Regions from separate parts of the Massilia sp. P1_C10 genome, predicted to be linked through region 3. Evidence: predicted binding sites of a transcription regulator. Region 3 holds the regulator's gene; each other region holds the start of a gene.
What was found. The regulator HrcA, encoded in region 3, represses chaperone genes, less so after heat shock. The targets are predictions, from matches to a motif close to TTAGCACTCNNNNNNNNNGAGTGCTAA.
Positions count from the first base shown of each region.

Region 1 (5,535 bases), on a different contig from region 3:
CCGAGGCTGCCGCCGTGATAGCCGTGGTGCCAATGGCCGCCGCGCCAGCCGGCCCAGTCGTTCCCCCGCAGCCGGCCGTAGTCGCCGCGCCAATGCGGCGAGCCGCCGTAGTACGAACCACCGCCGTGCTGGCCGCCGTAATATTGGCCGCCGCCGCGGTGGCCGCCGTAGTGCTGGCCACCCGGTCCACCGTGACGGGAGTCGCCGCGCCCGTAGCCGTGGCCGTAGCCGCGACCCTGGCCTTGCCCGTGGCGGTCCTGGGCCAGCGCAGCCGGCCACGCGCACGCAAGCAACCACGCCAACATCATTGCGCCAAGACGAACCAGTACGCTCATCGCAGAACTCCCCGCGGCGTGGCCGAAAGCGTGAACCCTGACCGGCGCATCGTCGCCATCAAGCTTTCAGCTTACGCCGCACTAATTGAAGGAACTTTGATGTGGCTCAATCGAGCGAGCCGTGGCAGAGGCTTGTCGAGATCTGGCGGTTGTGCCGTATTTACGCTTTCGCGGCTTTTTGGCGGACCTTTTTCAGCACCGCTTTCCACTGCCCGGCGCTGACCGGGGATATCGACAGGCGGCTGCCTTTTTGCAGCAGCACCATCTCTTCGAGTTCCGGCATCGTGCGCATTTCGGCCAGCGGCAGATAACGGCCCTGCTCCAGCGCATGCACGTCGACCGAAATCCAGCGCGGCTGTTCGCGCGTCGCTTTCGGATCGAAGTATTTGCCGTCCTGGTCGAATTGCGATTCGTCGGGATAAGCGCCGCTGGCCACTTCGGCGATGCCGGCCACGCCCGGTTCGGCGCAGCTGGAGTGATAAAACAGGACGCCGTCGCCGGGCTGCATCTGGTCGCGCATGAAATTGCGCGCCTGGTAATTGCGCACGCCGAACCAGGCGACCGTCTGCCCTGGCGCGGCCAGAACGTCGTCGAAACTGACCTCATCGGGCTCGGATTTCATTAACCAATACTGCATGCGCGCGGCTCCTGGAATATAAGCGCGCATGAAAACGCGCGCGAAAAAAAACGGTTGCGCATAAATGCGAACAACCGCTTTTTAGGGAATACAGCCCCGCCTGTGCCGTTTTCGCCGGCATCCCGAACCAAACGGTTCAAGGTGGTCACAGTTAGTTCAATTTCGGGTTCGTCGGACTAGCGACGCTCACTCCCATCGAACAAAATCCCGCAACCGGTGCACATAAATGGTTCAAGGAATATATGGCAATCGCGAACACCGCAGGGTGGAACGGAGTTTACTCCGATGAACCGACAAGTCAAACGAATTTGGCCTGTCAGAACAGATTTTCTTGCGGCGTCAGCGCGCTGTCCAATACCGTGTTCATCGCCGCGATTTTCTGCTTGACGTCGAGGATCGACATGTCCGACAGCGGGCCTTGCGGCGCCTTCACCGACAGGAATTCGGCGGCCACGCTGAGCGCGGCCATCACCGCGATGCGGTCGTTGCCCTTGACCTTGCCGGAGTCGCGCAGCGCGCACATTTTGGCGTCGAGGTAAGCGACCGCTTCCTTCAAGGTGCGCTCCTCGCCTTCCTTGCACGCGAGGCGGTAGGGGTTGCCCATGATGGTCACATCGAGCTGGATCATTGCTGCGCCTCGTCGTCGGTGGCGGTGGAATCGGCCTCGGGGGCGGGCATGTGCGCGATCAGTCCGGCGACGCGGCGCTTGGCTTCGTCGAGCAGCGCGACGTAGTTGGCGTTCTCGGCGGCGAGCTGCGCGTTGGCGTGGCGCAAGCCGGCATTTTCGCGGCGCAGCGCGGCCGTCATCTCGGCCAGGCGGTCGATTTTGTCGGAGAGGTCTTGGAATTCGGAAATCATCCGTAACTATAGAACCCGGAAGGAATTTCCGTCAACAGATTCAGGACGTTAGCGCCGACTTTTGATGCAGATACTGCGAAGAAAGCTTCCGATGACCGCACTGGTGTCCGGGCAACTGGTCTGCCCCCGTGGTCTGACCCCAAATTGCGGCACGGCAAAACAGGCCAACCGAGCCGTTCAAGTCAATCAGTTAAAAGAAGCAGCTTGAAATACGCCCCTATCGTCCCTATAATTAGCACTCGTTAGTTGAGAGTGCTAACAACCCTTTTCAGCCGCGCCAGCTTCCCGGCGCGGCATCCCGCAGTACCGGATCGGCGGCCGGACATCCCGGCAAGCCATTCAACCCATTGAAAATAAAGGAGTTTTACATGAACCTTCGCCCTTTGCACGATCGCGTCATCGTCAAGCGTCTCGACCAGGAAACCAAAACGGCCTCCGGCCTGATCATCCCTGATGCAGCCGCCGAAAAACCGGACCAGGGCGAAATCCTCGCCGTCGGTAACGGCAAGGTGCAGGACGACGGCAAAGTGCGCGCGCTGGAAGTGAAAGTCGGCGACCGCGTCCTGTTCGGCAAGTACTCGGGCCAGGCCGTCAAGGTCGATGGCGAAGAGCTGCTGGTCATGCGCGAAGAAGACATCATGGCCGTGCTGGTCAAGTAATCCCCGAATTCCGACAAATCCCAAGAACGGAGAATCAACATGGCATCTAAAGACGTAGTATTCGGCGACAGCGCTCGCTCCAAGATGGTCGAAGGCGTCAACATCCTCGCCAACGCCGTTAAAGTCACCCTCGGCCCGAAAGGCCGCAACGTCGTGCTCGAGCGTTCGTTCGGCGCGCCGACCGTCACCAAGGACGGCGTCTCGGTCGCGAAAGAGATCGAACTCAAAGACAAGCTGATGAACATGGGCGCGCAGATGGTCAAGGAAGTCGCTTCGCGCACCAGCGACAACGCCGGCGACGGCACCACCACCGCGACCGTGCTGGCGCAGGCGATCGTGCGCGAAGGCATGAAGTTCGTTGCCGCCGGCATGAACCCGATGGACCTGAAGCGCGGCATCGACAAGGCAGTCTCGGCCACCGTCGAGCAACTGGCGATCATCTCCAAGCCATGCACCACCACCAAGGAAATCGCCCAGGTCGGCGCGATCTCGGCCAACTCCGACTACTCGATCGGCGAGCGCATCGCTGAAGCGATGGAAAAAGTCGGCAAGGAAGGCGTCATCACCGTGGAAGACGGCAAGTCGCTGAACGACGAACTCGACATCGTCGAAGGCATGCAGTTCGACCGCGGCTACCTGTCGCCGTACTTCATCAACAACCCGGACAAGCAAGTCGCCATCCAGGACAATCCGTTCGTCCTGCTGTGCGACAAGAAGATCTCGAACATCCGCGACCTGCTGCCGATCCTCGAGCAAGTGGCCAAGGCTGGCCGTCCGCTGCTGATCATCGCCGAAGACATCGAAGGCGAAGCGCTGGCGACCCTGGTGGTCAACAACATCCGCGGCATCCTGAAGACCTGCGCCGTCAAGGCCCCGGGCTTCGGCGACCGTCGCAAGGCCATGCTGGAAGACATCGCTGTCCTGACCGGCGGCCAGGTCATCGCTGAGGAAGTCGGCCTGACCCTCGAAAAGGTCACGCTGGCAGAACTCGGCCAGGCCAAGCGGGTCGAAGTGGGCAAGGAAAACACCATCATCATCGACGGCGCAGGCCAGGCGGAATCGATCGAAGCGCGCGTCAAGCAAGTGCGCGTGCAGATCGAAGAAGCGACCTCGGACTACGACCGTGAGAAGCTGCAGGAGCGCGTTGCCAAGCTGGCAGGCGGCGTTGCAGTGATCAAGGTCGGCGCAGCCACCGAAGTCGAGATGAAAGAGAAGAAGGCCCGCGTTGAAGACGCACTGCACGCAACCCGTGCGGCCGTTGAAGAAGGCATCGTGCCAGGCGGCGGCGTTGCCCTGCTGCGCGCTCGCGCCAACATCAGCGTCAAGGGCGACAACCCTGACCAGGAAGCCGGCATCAAGATCGTGCTGCGCGCGATGGAAGAGCCGCTGCGCATGATCGTGCAAAACGCCGGCGAAGAGCCATCGGTGGTGGTTGCAGCAGTGTTGGCCGGTTCGGGCAACTACGGCTACAACGCAGCCAACGGCACCTACGGCGACATGGTCGAAATGGGCGTGCTCGATCCAGCCAAGGTCACCCGCTCGGCACTGCAGAACGCAGCGTCGATCGCCGGCCTGATGCTGACCACCGACGCGATGGTCTGCGAACTGGCGGAAGACAAGCCAGCCGGCGGCATGGGCGGCATGGGTGGTATGGGCGGCATGGGCGGTATGGACGGCATGATGTAATTGCCGGCCCGGGGGCGCCGCGGCGCCTCCTGCCACTAATAAGATGGGCGCCTTCGGGCGCCCATTTTTCTTGCGGCGGAGTCGAATGGCGCGACCGCTCGCACCCCGATCAGGCGGCTTTCAGTTCCTTCTTGTCGCCCAGCAGCCGCTCGAAAAACTGCTGCTGCTGCAACCCGAGCTCGACGAATTTTTGCTCGATGGTGGCAGCGAATGCATCGCGCTTGGCGATCAGGTCGGCGAGGCTCGCGCGCATCTTCACCAGCGACTCGTTATCATCGGGGACTTTGCTGCCGACCATCGCCGAGATTGTCCCCTGGATCAGATTCAACCCATTTTCGAACTGGGTCATCGCTTCGTTCTTCTTGTCCATCAGTTCCTTCTGATAGCAATCGAACAGCGCCGTCACGTCACCGCCCAGTTCGAATTTGGCGTTTTCCTTGAAATGCTCTTTCAGTTTGGCGGCGCGAACATTCGCCTCCTGCGTCAGGGCATCGCCCTGGTCTTTTGCCTTGCTCGCTTCAGCGCTGATGTTCTTCACGGTGAACTGCGGCAGATCGAGCGAAAATTTCTGCGTCTTCATTTCGAATTCCGGCACGCCGAGGACGAATTCCGTCCGGTCCACGCGAAACTCGGGAATTCCCATGACGATCCGCTGTTCCTGCATGAAAGGCTCGGGAACATCGATGTAAATGGGACTCCACCTGACCGTGCACTCTGGCACGTCGATCTTGATTCCCAAGCCGATATCCTTCGTGGTCATGGTGCAAAACGTCTCGGGATATTCGCCGGTCTTGACCGTCTTCATCCGGACCGACGGCGTGTCGAAAATGATCGCCTGATCCTTGACGGTTACCTGCGGTAAATCGAGCGACCAGGTCTGGTCCTTCACCGTCACCTCCGGAAGGTCGAGACTGAAATCGACGCGTTTCCAGGACACATCGATATCCATGCCGATCCAGACATCGGGTCCCGTGGTGTCGATGTCCGGCGTGATCTCTTTCGCCCGGTTTTGTATCTCCGACGCCAATTGTTTCGATTGCTCGGTCAATTTGCCGACCAAGGCATTGGTGCCTTCGGTGATGCGCTGCTGCTTTCCATCGCAATTAGACATGATTCCCCCTGTTGTGATTACCTCGTGAACGGCTCCGTTTGTTCGCGTGCCTGCAGGTTTCTCGTGGAGACATTCAAAGCACGAAAACTGGCTCAGTTCCTGACGCCGGATCGCAATCGTAGCCGGGCAGATGAGTTGGCAATTGATATATCGCAAACACTGGCGGGAATACCCGTGGTGGGTAAGGCCACGGGGCACAGCGACCCGCCGTCGCGGCGGCCGGGCCCGGAAATCGCAGTTGCGCAGCGC
Region 1 is NZ_JBFUAC010000006.1:221,604-227,138, forward strand. Features, by position in the region: gene AC1D02_RS15265 (hypothetical protein) at 1-335, opposite strand, end outside; gene AC1D02_RS15270 (EVE domain-containing protein) at 496-972, opposite strand; RNA gene ssrS (6S RNA) at 1,062-1,242, opposite strand; gene AC1D02_RS15280 (cell division protein ZapA) at 1,289-1,600, opposite strand; gene AC1D02_RS15285 (hypothetical protein) at 1,597-1,830, opposite strand; gene groES (co-chaperone GroES) at 2,199-2,489, shown strand; gene groL (chaperonin GroEL) at 2,529-4,175, shown strand; gene AC1D02_RS15300 (hypothetical protein) at 4,285-5,235, opposite strand.
Region 1: the regulator HrcA is predicted to act here: its motif matches at 2,063-2,089, upstream of groES (co-chaperone GroES).

Region 2 (5,535 bases), on a different contig from region 3:
TGGCCTCGGCCTGCTGATGGCCGAAGCGCTGCTGGCGCTCGAAGGCGCTCACTGCGTCTCGCTCGGCGTGCAGACGCCGCTGGGCGAAATCGTCGAGGCGGCGCGCAGCCAGCGCGCCGACATCGTCGCGCTGTCGTTCTCCGGCGTCAGCACGCCACGCTCCGCGGTCGAGAACATCAACGAACTGCGCAGCCGGCTGGGCGAGCAGGTCGAAGTGTGGAACGGCGGCGCCGGCGTCGAACTGGCGCGCCGTCATCTCGGCCCGGGCGCGGTGCTCGACCTGGCGACGATTCCCGCCGCGGTCGCGCGCTGGCGCGCCCAGCGCGCCGGCGCGATTGCAGCTTAAACAAGACTCGCGCGGCGCCGCCGCCCTGCTCTGGTAAAATATCGGCCAATCGATTCGTCGTGGCCGGCCTTGCCGGCCATGTGCATGCAGCGCCCGCCCCCTCATACCAATGTTCAGTTTTTTCAAGAAGAAGCAGGCTGTCCCGGAGACAGCACCTCCAGCGCCGCAGCCCGCGGTGACGCCACCGTCCACACCCCCGATGGGGTCAGGTCCGCAGGACCAGACCCCGGCTACCGCGTCCTCGCGCCGCTACGGCTCGACCTCGACCTTCGTCGCGCCCGCGGCGCCGGTGCAGGAAGTGATCGCCGAAACCGCCGAACGCCCGGTGTCCGAAGCGGAGCGCAGGTCGTCGTGGATGGAGCGCCTGAAGGCCGGCCTGTCGAAGACCTCGTCGAACCTGTCGCTGCTGTTCGTCGGCGCGCGCATCGACGAGGACTTGTACGAGGAACTGGAATCGGCGCTGCTGATGGCCGACGCCGGCATGGACGCGACCCAGTTCCTGCTCGACGGCCTGCGCCGCAAGGTCAAGGAAGACAAGCTGCTCGACGCGGCCGCCGTCAAGGCCGCACTGAAGGTGCTGATGATCGACCTGCTGCGCCCCCTGGAAAAGCCGCTCGAACTGGGCCGCCATGTGCCGCTGGTGATGATGATCTCGGGCGTGAACGGCGCCGGCAAGACCACCACCATCGGCAAGCTCGCCAAGCATATGCAGAAGTACGACCAGTCGGTGCTGCTGGCCGCCGGCGACACCTTCCGCGCCGCCGCGCGCGAGCAGCTGATGGTCTGGGGCCAGCGCAATAACGTCACCGTCATCTCGCAGGCCTCGGGCGACCCGGCCGCGGTGGCGTTCGACGCGGTGCAGTCGGGCAAGGCGCGCGGCATGGACGTGGTGATGGTCGATACCGCCGGCCGCCTGCCCACCCAGCTGCACCTGATGGAAGAACTGAAGAAGATCAAGCGCGTGATCGGCAAGGGCATGGACGGCGCGCCGCACGAAGTCCTGCTGGTCATCGACGGCAACACCGGCCAGAACGCGCTGGCGCAGGTCAAGGCCTTCGACGACGCGCTGGACCTGACCGGCCTGGTGATCACCAAGCTAGACGGCACCGCCAAGGGCGGCGTGCTGGCCGCGATCGCGCGCACCCGCCCGGTGCCGGTGTACTTCATCGGCATCGGCGAGAAAATCGAAGACCTGCAGCCGTTCAAGGCGGACGAATTCGTCGAAGCGCTGCTCGGATAACCACACATGATCGAATTCCAGTCTGTCTCGAAACAGTATTCCGCCCACGCCGTCGCCCTGCGCGACGTGTCCCTCAATATCGCCAAAGGCGAACTGGTTTACCTGGCCGGCCCGTCCGGCGCCGGCAAGTCGACCCTGCTGAAGATGATCGCCGCGATCGAGCGCCCGAGCGCCGGCGCGATCCTGGTCAACGGCCAGGACATCGGCAAGCTGCGGCGCGAAGGCGTGCCTTTCCTGCGCCGTAACCTCGGCCTGATTTTCCAGCAGCAGAAACTGCTCAACGACCGCCACATCCTGGCAAACACCATGCTGCCCCTGCTGGTGATGGGCGCCTCGAAGTCCGAGGCCGAGCAGCGCGCCCGCGCCGCGCTCGACAAGGTCGGCCTGCTCGATCGCGCCAAGGCGCTGCCGCTCGAACTGTCCGGCGGCGAGCAGCAACGCGTGGCGATCGCCCGCGCCATCGTCAACCGTCCGCAGATCATCCTGGCCGACGAGCCGACCGCCAATCTCGATCGCGTCGCCGCCGACAAGGTGCTCGACGCGCTGCGCGCCTTCCACTCGGTCGGCGTGACCTGCCTGATCTCGACCCACGACGAGCAGGTGCTCGACGCGGCCGGCCGCGTGATCCATCTCGATCATGGCTCGCTGGTATCCGGAGGTGCGGCATGAAGGGCTGGCTGCGGCAACACCGCTTCGCGCTGCGCGCGGCGCTCGGCAACGTGCGCAAGGCGCCGGGCAGCTTCCTGTTCAACGTCGTCGTGGTGGCGATCGCGCTGGCGCTGCCGTTCGCCGGCCTGACCCTGCTCGACAACGTGCGGCCCATGTCGGAGCAGTTGTCGGTCGATCCCGAAATCAGCTTGTTCGTCAAGCCGCAGGCCACGCGTGAACAGGCGCTGGCGCTGGCGCCGTCGCTGCGCCAGATCCTCCATGCGAACAAGGCCAAGATCACCTTCGTGCCGCGCGAGCAGGCGCTCGAGTCGCTCAAGGCCAAGAGCGGCCTGACCGACGTGCTGGGCACCTTGGGCGAAAATCCGCTGCCGGACGGTTACGTGATGAAGCTCGACGGCTTCAAGAGCGCGGCCGACGCCGGCCAGGTCGATGCGCTGGCCGATCAGCTGCGCGCGCTGCCTGGCGTGGACACGGTGCAGGTCGATTCGGCCTGGGTCAAGCGTCTTGCCGCGCTGCTCGGCGTGCTGCGCCTGGCGCTGCTGCTGCTGGCCGTCACGCTCGGCATGGTCGTCATCGCCGTCGTGTTCAACACCATCCGCCTGCAGGTGCTGACCCAGCGCGACGAGATCGCGGTGTCCAAGCTGATCGGCGCGACCGACGTGTTCATCCACCGGCCGTTCTATTACACCGGCGCCCTGCTGGGCATGTGCGCCGGCGCGGTGGCGCTGGGTGCGGTGGCGCTGACGCTGCGCCCGCTGAACGTGGCGATCGCGGAATTCGCGCGGCTGTACGCCAGCGAGTTCCAGCTGATCCCGCTGGGGCCGGCCGGCGTCGCCGCCCTGCTCGCGGTCAGCGCGGGACTGGGGCTGGCCGGCGCGATCCTGTCGGTCCAGCGCCACCTGGCGCGGCTGAACTGATCGCAACGGGCGGATCCGCGCGACCGCCCCGTTCCCCGACGCAAGTGCGTGAACGAACAGAACCGCTCCTCCTTGCGCGCTATTCTGTGCGTAATCAACAACTTATCGGCGCAGTCCACTACAGTGGTGGCTGCCCGCCGAATAGATTCCATGCGGCAATATTCAGGCTATCGCGGCCATAGCTTCGGTCGATTGGCACTCTCCACAAGAGAGTGCTAAACTATGCGCGCAAGGCGGGGAAATCGACGACCCACCGCCCGCATCCGGAAGTACAACATGCTGCACCCATAGACGAGGCAACCACATGACGACAATGTCCGCACACTCCGCACTGGTCCCGACCGGCACCCGTGCGTTGGAGTTGGGCTTCACCGGCAATCTCGGCAACATCGACGCCTACATCTCGGCAGTGAACCGCCTGCCGATGCTGACGCACGAGCAGGAAATTTCGCTGGCCAAGCGCCTGCAGGAAAAGAACGACCTGGCCGCCGCGCAGGAGCTGGTGCTGTCGCACCTGCGCCTGGTGGTGTCGATCGCGCGCGGCTACCTCGGCTATGGCCTGCCGCACGCCGACCTGATCCAGGAAGGCAATATCGGCCTGATGAAGGCGGTCAAGCGTTTCGACCCGAACCAGGGCGTGCGCCTAGTGTCGTACGCGATGCACTGGATCAAGGCCGAGATGCACGAGTACATCCTGAAGAACTGGCGCCTGGTCAAGGTCGCCACGACCAAGGCGCAGCGCAAGCTGTTCTTCAACCTGCGCAGCAACAAGGTGGGCCTGGACGCGATGTCGCCGACCCAGATCGACGCGCTGGCCAAGCTGCTCGACGTCAAGCGCGAGGAAGTGATCGAGATGGAAACGCGCCTGTCGGGCCGCGACATCGCGCTCGAAGCGCCGACCGACGACGAGGACGACAAGTTCTCGCCGATCGCCTACCTGTCGTCCGACCTGTCGGAACCGACCAAGGTGCTGGAGGCCGAGCAGGTCACGCGCCTGCAGTCGGAAGGGCTGGAGACGGCGCTGGGCAAGCTCGATCCGCGTTCGCGCCGCATCGTCGAAGCGCGCTGGCTGGCCAACGACGACGGTTCGGGCGCCACGCTTCACACGCTGGCCGAAGAATTCGGCGTGTCGGCCGAGCGCATTCGCCAGATCGAAGCGGCCGCGCTGAAGAAGATGAAGGGATCGCTGTCGGCGTTCGTGTAAGCGAGCCGCAGTCCAGCAAAAAGGCGCCTGCGGGCGCCTTTTTCATGGGAGTCGGGGTCTGGTCCTGCGGACCTGACCCCATTTTTGATCGTGCTACCATGTCCCCATGATGAAAAAAACATCCTCGTGGGCGCGCCTCTGGTGCACCGCTACCCTGCTCAACCTGGCCGGCTGCGCCGGCATCGCGGCAGATCAGCCGCTGCGCAGCGGCAGCCATCCGATGGAACCGAACCAGGTCTTAGCCCTGACGCCGACCATCTCGGTGCGCTACGACCGGTTTACCGACAGCCGCTGCCCGAAGGGCGCGATGTGCATCTGGGCCGGCAAGGTCAGCTACGAATTCACCCTGACCAGCCGCGCCGGCAGCGAACATTTCGCGCTCGACTACGAGGGCGACCGTTTCGACTCCAAGATCCTGCCAGGAGTCCATTTCGGCATTTCGTTCGCCGGCGTGCGCGACCGGCCGATCGAACATCACGCGGTGGTGTTGGAGGTGATGGCGCCGTAAGCAAGGGTCATGTCCGCCGGAGTGACGGGGGCGCCGCCTCGCATACGCGGGCGCCCCAGGTACCATGCGCGTCAACTTCGCGCCCGAATGTTCGTCGACGCCAATCGAATTACCAACCAGATTCTCCGTAAATCAGCTATTTGATACGAGGGGGAGCTGCATTGCATCCCGCGACTAAAACTTGAGCAATATGCGATGATCCGACATACTTAAAAAGCGTCGCTTTCGTCAAATCGTACGGAATCTTATCGGAGAATTCCACATCCGTCAGATAACCAATTCCACACGGACGCTCTGAAATCAGATATAAAGCTGGACCTCCTCCGACTTCCGGCGAGATCGAGCGATTCTTGCGCAACAACGTCCGCACTGGGTCCCCAACGCCGACCCCGTCGCGGGTCTTCAATCCCGGTTTATTCACGGTCAGTCGCCAGATTTTACCATCGTAGATTTCAGCTTCGACCTCGCCTGCGCCCACAGTCGCACGCAATAGTTCGACGCGATCCCCATTTTCATCTGTTTGCCATTCTCGCCGCAAAACCCGTTCTTTTGCGAGCTGCGGAACGAATTGTCCAATTCTCAAACCGCCTATCGCGTTCCCATCGATCACAATATCGCTCGCGGTACAATTTCCTGCGATAACGACGGCAA
Region 2 is NZ_JBFUAC010000001.1:161,568-167,102, reverse strand. Features, by position in the region: gene AC1D02_RS00870 (MerR family transcriptional regulator) at 1-346, shown strand, start outside; gene ftsY (signal recognition particle-docking protein FtsY) at 456-1,586, shown strand; gene AC1D02_RS00860 (cell division ATP-binding protein FtsE) at 1,593-2,255, shown strand; gene ftsX (permease-like cell division protein FtsX) at 2,252-3,172, shown strand; gene rpoH (RNA polymerase sigma factor RpoH) at 3,477-4,376, shown strand; gene AC1D02_RS00845 (hypothetical protein) at 4,483-4,884, shown strand; gene AC1D02_RS00840 (hypothetical protein) at 5,021-5,535, opposite strand, start outside.
Region 2: the regulator HrcA is predicted to act here: its motif matches at 3,365-3,391, upstream of rpoH (RNA polymerase sigma factor RpoH).

Region 3 (5,535 bases):
CGCCGAGCAGCAGGTTGCCGCTGCCGCCACCGCATGCGGCGAGGCTCAGCGCGCAGGCGAGCGCGACGCTCGAACGCAGGATCAGACTTTTCATGGTTTCTCCAAATACGACAGGGTAAGGCGGGGAAGGCTGGCGCCGTACCGCGGAACAGACAAATTGGTCGTCATTTTAGTGCATTTGGCAATGCGAAGCGCCATTCCTGATGTATCACCGTGTAACTAATGTGCGCGATTTGATTTTCCGGGCCCGTCTCGCTATGCTGATTCGCCGCCACCACCACCGACGCCAATGACCGCAACCCGCCGCCCCGCCTGGCCCAAAGCCGTGCTGTTCGACCTCGACGACACGCTGTGGCCGATCGCCCCGGTGATCGCCCAGGCCGAGCTGTCCCTGTACGCCTGGCTGCAGCGCCATGCGGCGCCGGTGGCCGCGGCGCACACCATCGACAGCCTGCGCGCGGCGCGCCTGGCGCTGCTCGAGCGCGAGCCCGGCTACCGCCTCGACCTGGGCGCGCTGCGCCGCGCCGGCCTGCTGCTGGCGTTTGCCGAAGCGGGCGAGGACAGCGCCAAGGTCGACCTGGCGATGGAGCACTTTTTTGCTGCCCGCAATACCGTCGCGCCCTATGCCGACGTGCTGCACGGGCTCGAGCGGCTGGGCCGGCGCGTGCTGGTCGGCTCGATCTCGAACGGCAACGCCGACCTGCGCGCGATCGGCATCGCCCACCACTTCAAGGTGTCGGTCGCGGCGCACGAATTCGGCGTCGCCAAGCCGGACCCGGCCATCTTCCTGGCCGCCTGCCGTGAGCTGGGCGTGGCGCCGCACGAAGCCGTGTATGTCGGCGACGACGTGCTGCTCGACGTGCGCGGCGCCCAGCAGGCCGGCCTGCGCGCGGTGTGGCTCAACCGCACCGGCAGCACCGGCCACCTCGAGCACGGCGTCGAGCCGGACGCGATCTGCGCCGATTTCGACCAGCTGCTGGACTGGCTGGAGCGCCATCACGACTGAGCGATTGCCGCTCGGCACTGCACATGGCGGCGGCGAACGTGCATAATGAGGGTGTACCCGGCCGACTGAAACCCACCACCATGCAACTCGATACCCGCGCACAAACCCTGCTCAAGGCCCTGGTCGAGCGCTATATCGCCGACGGCCAGCCGGTCGGTTCGCGCGCGCTGTCGAAAATTTCCGGGCTCGACCTGTCGCCGGCGACCATCCGCAACATCATGGCCGACCTCGAGGAGATGGGCTACGTGGCCAGCCCGCACACCTCGGCCGGCCGCATCCCGACCCCGCGCGGCTACCGCATCTTCGTCGACACCCTGCTGACGGTGCAGCACATCGACGAGCACGCGGTCGAGTCGCGCATGCGCCTGCAGGCGCCGCAGCCGCAGAAGATCATCTCGAACGCGGCGCAGATGCTGTCGTCGCTGTCGCAGTTCGCCGGCGTGGTGATGAGCCCGCGGCGCGAGTCGGTGTTCCAGCAGATCGAATTTCTGCGCCTGTCGGAAAAGCGCATCCTGCTGGTGATCGTCGACCCGCGCGGCGACGTCCAGAACCGCCTGCTGCTGACCGACGTCGACTACACGCCCGCGCAGCTGATCCAGTCGGCCAACTACATCAACCAGAATTACGGCGGGCTGTCGTTCGACCAGGTGCGCGCGCGCGTCACGGGCGAGCTGCGCCAGCTGCGCGACGACATGAGCCGGCTGATGCAGGCCGCGGTCGAAGCGGGCAGCGAGGCGATGGCCGACCACTCCGACGACATGGTCATCTCCGGCGAGCGCAACCTGCTGTCGGTGTCGGACCTGTCGTCGAACATGACGTCGCTGCGCCAGATGTTCGACATGTTCGAGCAGAAGACCGGATTGATGCAATTACTTGACGTGTCAAGTAAAGCCACGGGCGTGCAGATCTTCATCGGCGGCGAGTCGAATCTGGTGCCGATGGACGAGATGAGCGTGGTGACGGCGCCGTACGAGGTCAACGGCAAGATTGTCGGCACGCTGGGGGTGATCGGCCCGACCCGCATGGCCTACGAGCGGGTGATTCCGATCGTCGACATCACGGCCAAGCTGCTGTCGAACGCGCTGAGCCACGGCTAGCTGCCGGCGAAAGGATCTGACCCCAGGAGGGTCAGACCCTGGTGTAACTCTTAGTGCTTATGCGGGCACGCCGGCTTGACGCAGTTGCCGTAAATCGCCAGCGCATGCTCGGCAATGCTGAACCCGCGCTCGGCGGCGATCTTGTTCTGGCGCGACTCGATTTCCTCGTCGAAGAACTCTTCCACGCGGCCGCAATCGAGACAAACCAGGTGGTCATGGTGCGAGCCGGCGTTCAGCTCGAAAATCGCCTTGCCGGTCTCGAAGTGGTTGCGGTTCAGCAGGCCGGCCTGTTCGAACTGGGTCAATACGCGGTACACCGTGGCCAGGCCCACGTCGAGATTCTCGGTCAGCAGCTGCTTGTAGACGTCTTCCGCGCTCAGGTGGCGCACGTCGCTGTTTTGAAAAATCTCGAGGATTTTCAGGCGGGGCAGGGTCGCTTTCAGGCCGCTGGCCTTCAGGTCGGAGGGGTTGTTGCTCATGTTTGTTGCTCGGATATTGGCAGAGTGCTTTATGATATAGCGTTTTGGAGCTAGCGCTCAAACGTTTTGAGGTCACCCATGCGCGTCAAGAATGTTGTTTTGCACCGTTTTAACACCCGGGCCCCGCTCGCGGCGGCTGCCGCCTGCGCGCTGCTGACCTTGTCCGGCTGCGCTTCGCGCCAGACCCAGCCCGCCCCGCCGGTCTCGACCGCACCGGCCTCGGTCGCCGCCGACGCCAGCAAATCGGCCGCCGCGGCCAACGCCGGCGCCCAGACGACGACCGCGACCCAGCTGCAAAAATTCTTCTGGATTTTCTCGCCTTACCGTCCGGACATCCAGCAGGGCAACTTCGTGTCCCAGGAAATGCTGGCCCAGCTGAAAGTCGGCCAGACCCGCGACCAGGTCAAGTTCCTGCTCGGCACGCCGCTGATGACCGACGTGTTCCACGCCGACCGCTGGGATTATCCGTTCTACCTGGCGCGCGGCAACGGCGAGCTGACCAAGGCGCGCGTGACGGTCTACTTCAAGGACGACAAGGTCGAAAAATTCGACGGCGGCAACCTGCCGACCGAGCGCGAATACATCGCCCGCATCGCCGGCCCGGCCAAGGCCGCCGCCAAGGAAGCGCCGAAGAAGGAAGAGGCCGGCTCGGCCAGCATCAACATCAAGAAATAAGCGCCATCATGACGTCAATGAAAATTGCGGTAGCCGGCGCCAGCGGGCGCATGGGCAAGATGCTGATCGAGGCGATCGCCAGGGCGCCCGACGCCGAGCTGGCGGGCGCGCTGGACGTCGCCGGTTCGCCGGCGCTGGGCAATGACGCCGCGGCCTTCCTGGGCCAGCCGGCCGGCGTGCCGATCGAATCGGACCTGGCGCGCGGCCTCGACGGCGCGCGCGTGCTGATCGACTTCACCCGTCCCGAAGGCACGCTGCAGCACCTGGCCTACTGCGCCGAGCACGGCATCGCGATGGTCATCGGCACCACCGGGTTCGATGACGCCGGCAAAGCCGCGATCCGCGCAGCCGCCGAAAAGACCGCGATCGTGTTCGCGCCCAACATGAGCGTGGGCGTCAACGTCACCCTCAAGCTGCTGGAAATGGCGGCGAAAAGCTTCGCCGAAGGCTACGACATCGAAATTATCGAAGCGCACCATCGCCACAAGGTCGATGCGCCGTCCGGCACCGCGCTGAAGATGGGAGAAGTGATCGCCGACGCGCTCGGCCGCGACCTGAAGCAGTGCGCCGTCTACGGCCGCGAAGGCGTCACCGGCGAGCGCGATCCGTCCACCATCGGCTTCGCCACCATCCGCGGCGGCGACATCGTGGGCGACCACACGGTGCTGTTTGCCGGCGACGGCGAGCGCATCGAAATCAGCCACAAGTCGGGCAGCCGCGTCACCTACGCACACGGCGCCCTGCGTGCGGCGCGCTTCCTGGCCGACAAGACCACCGGCCTGTACGACATGCAGGACGTGCTGGCGCTCAAGCGCTGATCGAGGAGCAAGGACATGGCAACGGCTGAACTGAACGGCGCGGCAATCGACGGCTTGGACAGCTTCCACGCCGCCTCGAAGGCCGCGTTCGGCTTTCCCGACACCTACGGCCACACGATGGACGCCTGGGTCGATTGCCTGAGCTACCTGCGCGACGAAGACGGCATGAGCAAATTTCGCCTGAAGCCGAATGAAGTGCTGGAAATCGTCGTCAAGGACGCCGCCGCCATGCGCGAGCAGGCGCCGGACGTGCTGGAAGAGATCACCTTCTGCGTCGCCGGCATCAACGAGCGCTACGAAGACTACGGCGAGAAGCCGGCGCTGAGGCTGGTCCTGCGCTGAGGTTGGCGTCAGGGGAAATACAGTTTCACGATCACCGCAATGAACATGGAGGTATTGGTCGCGAACATCCAGAAGAAAAGCTTCTTGGCGCTTCTGATTTCTTGCTCTAACGCGTCAAAGCGGCTGTCGAATTTCTGTTCCATCGAGTCCATGCGGCTGGTCAGCGCCTGCTTCATCGCGTCGATACGGCTGCTTAGTTCCTGCTTCACCGCGTCGATGCGGCAGTTTAACTTTTCTCCGGACGCAGCCAGGTCCGCTCGCGACGCCGCGCAACTTACCAGAGCAAGCGCCAGCATTTTGGCGTGAACCTCCGCTTGTGCCTGTGGCACTCCGGCAGCCTCTAGCTGCTGCGCATAATCAATCGCGTTAAATTGGGCGTTCATAAGAGTTAGACCGGATCTTCGTCCAATGGTTCGGATCTTCCGAGCCGATTCCGCGCTCGGCAGCACGGGCGCCGCCCCGAAGCAATATGTACCAGTATAATGTTCGGTTCAAACCAACTTTCCTGCCCGCAGAACATCATGCAAGATAAATATAGTCCCGCCGACGTCGAACAAGCCGCCCAATCGCACTGGAAGGCGATCGATGCCTACAAGGCGGTCGAGAACGACCCGCGTTTCCCGAAGGGCAAGTACTACGCTTGCTCGATGCTGCCTTACCCGTCGGGCAAGCTGCACATGGGACACGTGCGCAACTATACGATCAACGACGTGATGTACCGCTACCTGCGCATGAACGGCTACAACGTGCTCATGCCGATGGGCTGGGACGCGTTCGGCATGCCGGCCGAGAATGCCGCGATGGCCAACAACGTGCCGCCGGCGCAGTGGACCTACGCCAACATCGCCCACATGCGCGAGCAGATGGAGTCGATGGGCCTGGCGATCGACTGGTCGCGCGAGATGACCGCGTGCAAGCCGGAATACTACAAGTGGAACCAGTGGATGTTCCTCAAGATGCTCGAGAAGGGCATCATCTACAAGAAGACCGGCACCGTGAACTGGGACCCGGTGGACCAGACCGTGTTGGCCAACGAGCAGGTGGTCGATGGCCGCGGCTGGCGTTCCGGCGCGCTGATCGAAAAGCGCGAAATCCCGATGTACTACGCCCGCATCACC
Region 3 is NZ_JBFUAC010000014.1:30,262-35,796, forward strand. Features, by position in the region: gene AC1D02_RS21460 (hypothetical protein) at 1-94, opposite strand, end outside; gene AC1D02_RS21465 (HAD family hydrolase) at 290-1,006, shown strand; gene hrcA (heat-inducible transcriptional repressor HrcA) at 1,087-2,103, shown strand; gene fur (ferric iron uptake transcriptional regulator) at 2,154-2,582, opposite strand; gene AC1D02_RS21480 (outer membrane protein assembly factor BamE) at 2,661-3,257, shown strand; gene dapB (4-hydroxy-tetrahydrodipicolinate reductase) at 3,266-4,075, shown strand; gene AC1D02_RS21490 (barstar family protein) at 4,091-4,417, shown strand; gene AC1D02_RS21495 (hypothetical protein) at 4,426-4,800, opposite strand; gene leuS (leucine--tRNA ligase) at 4,939-5,535, shown strand, end outside.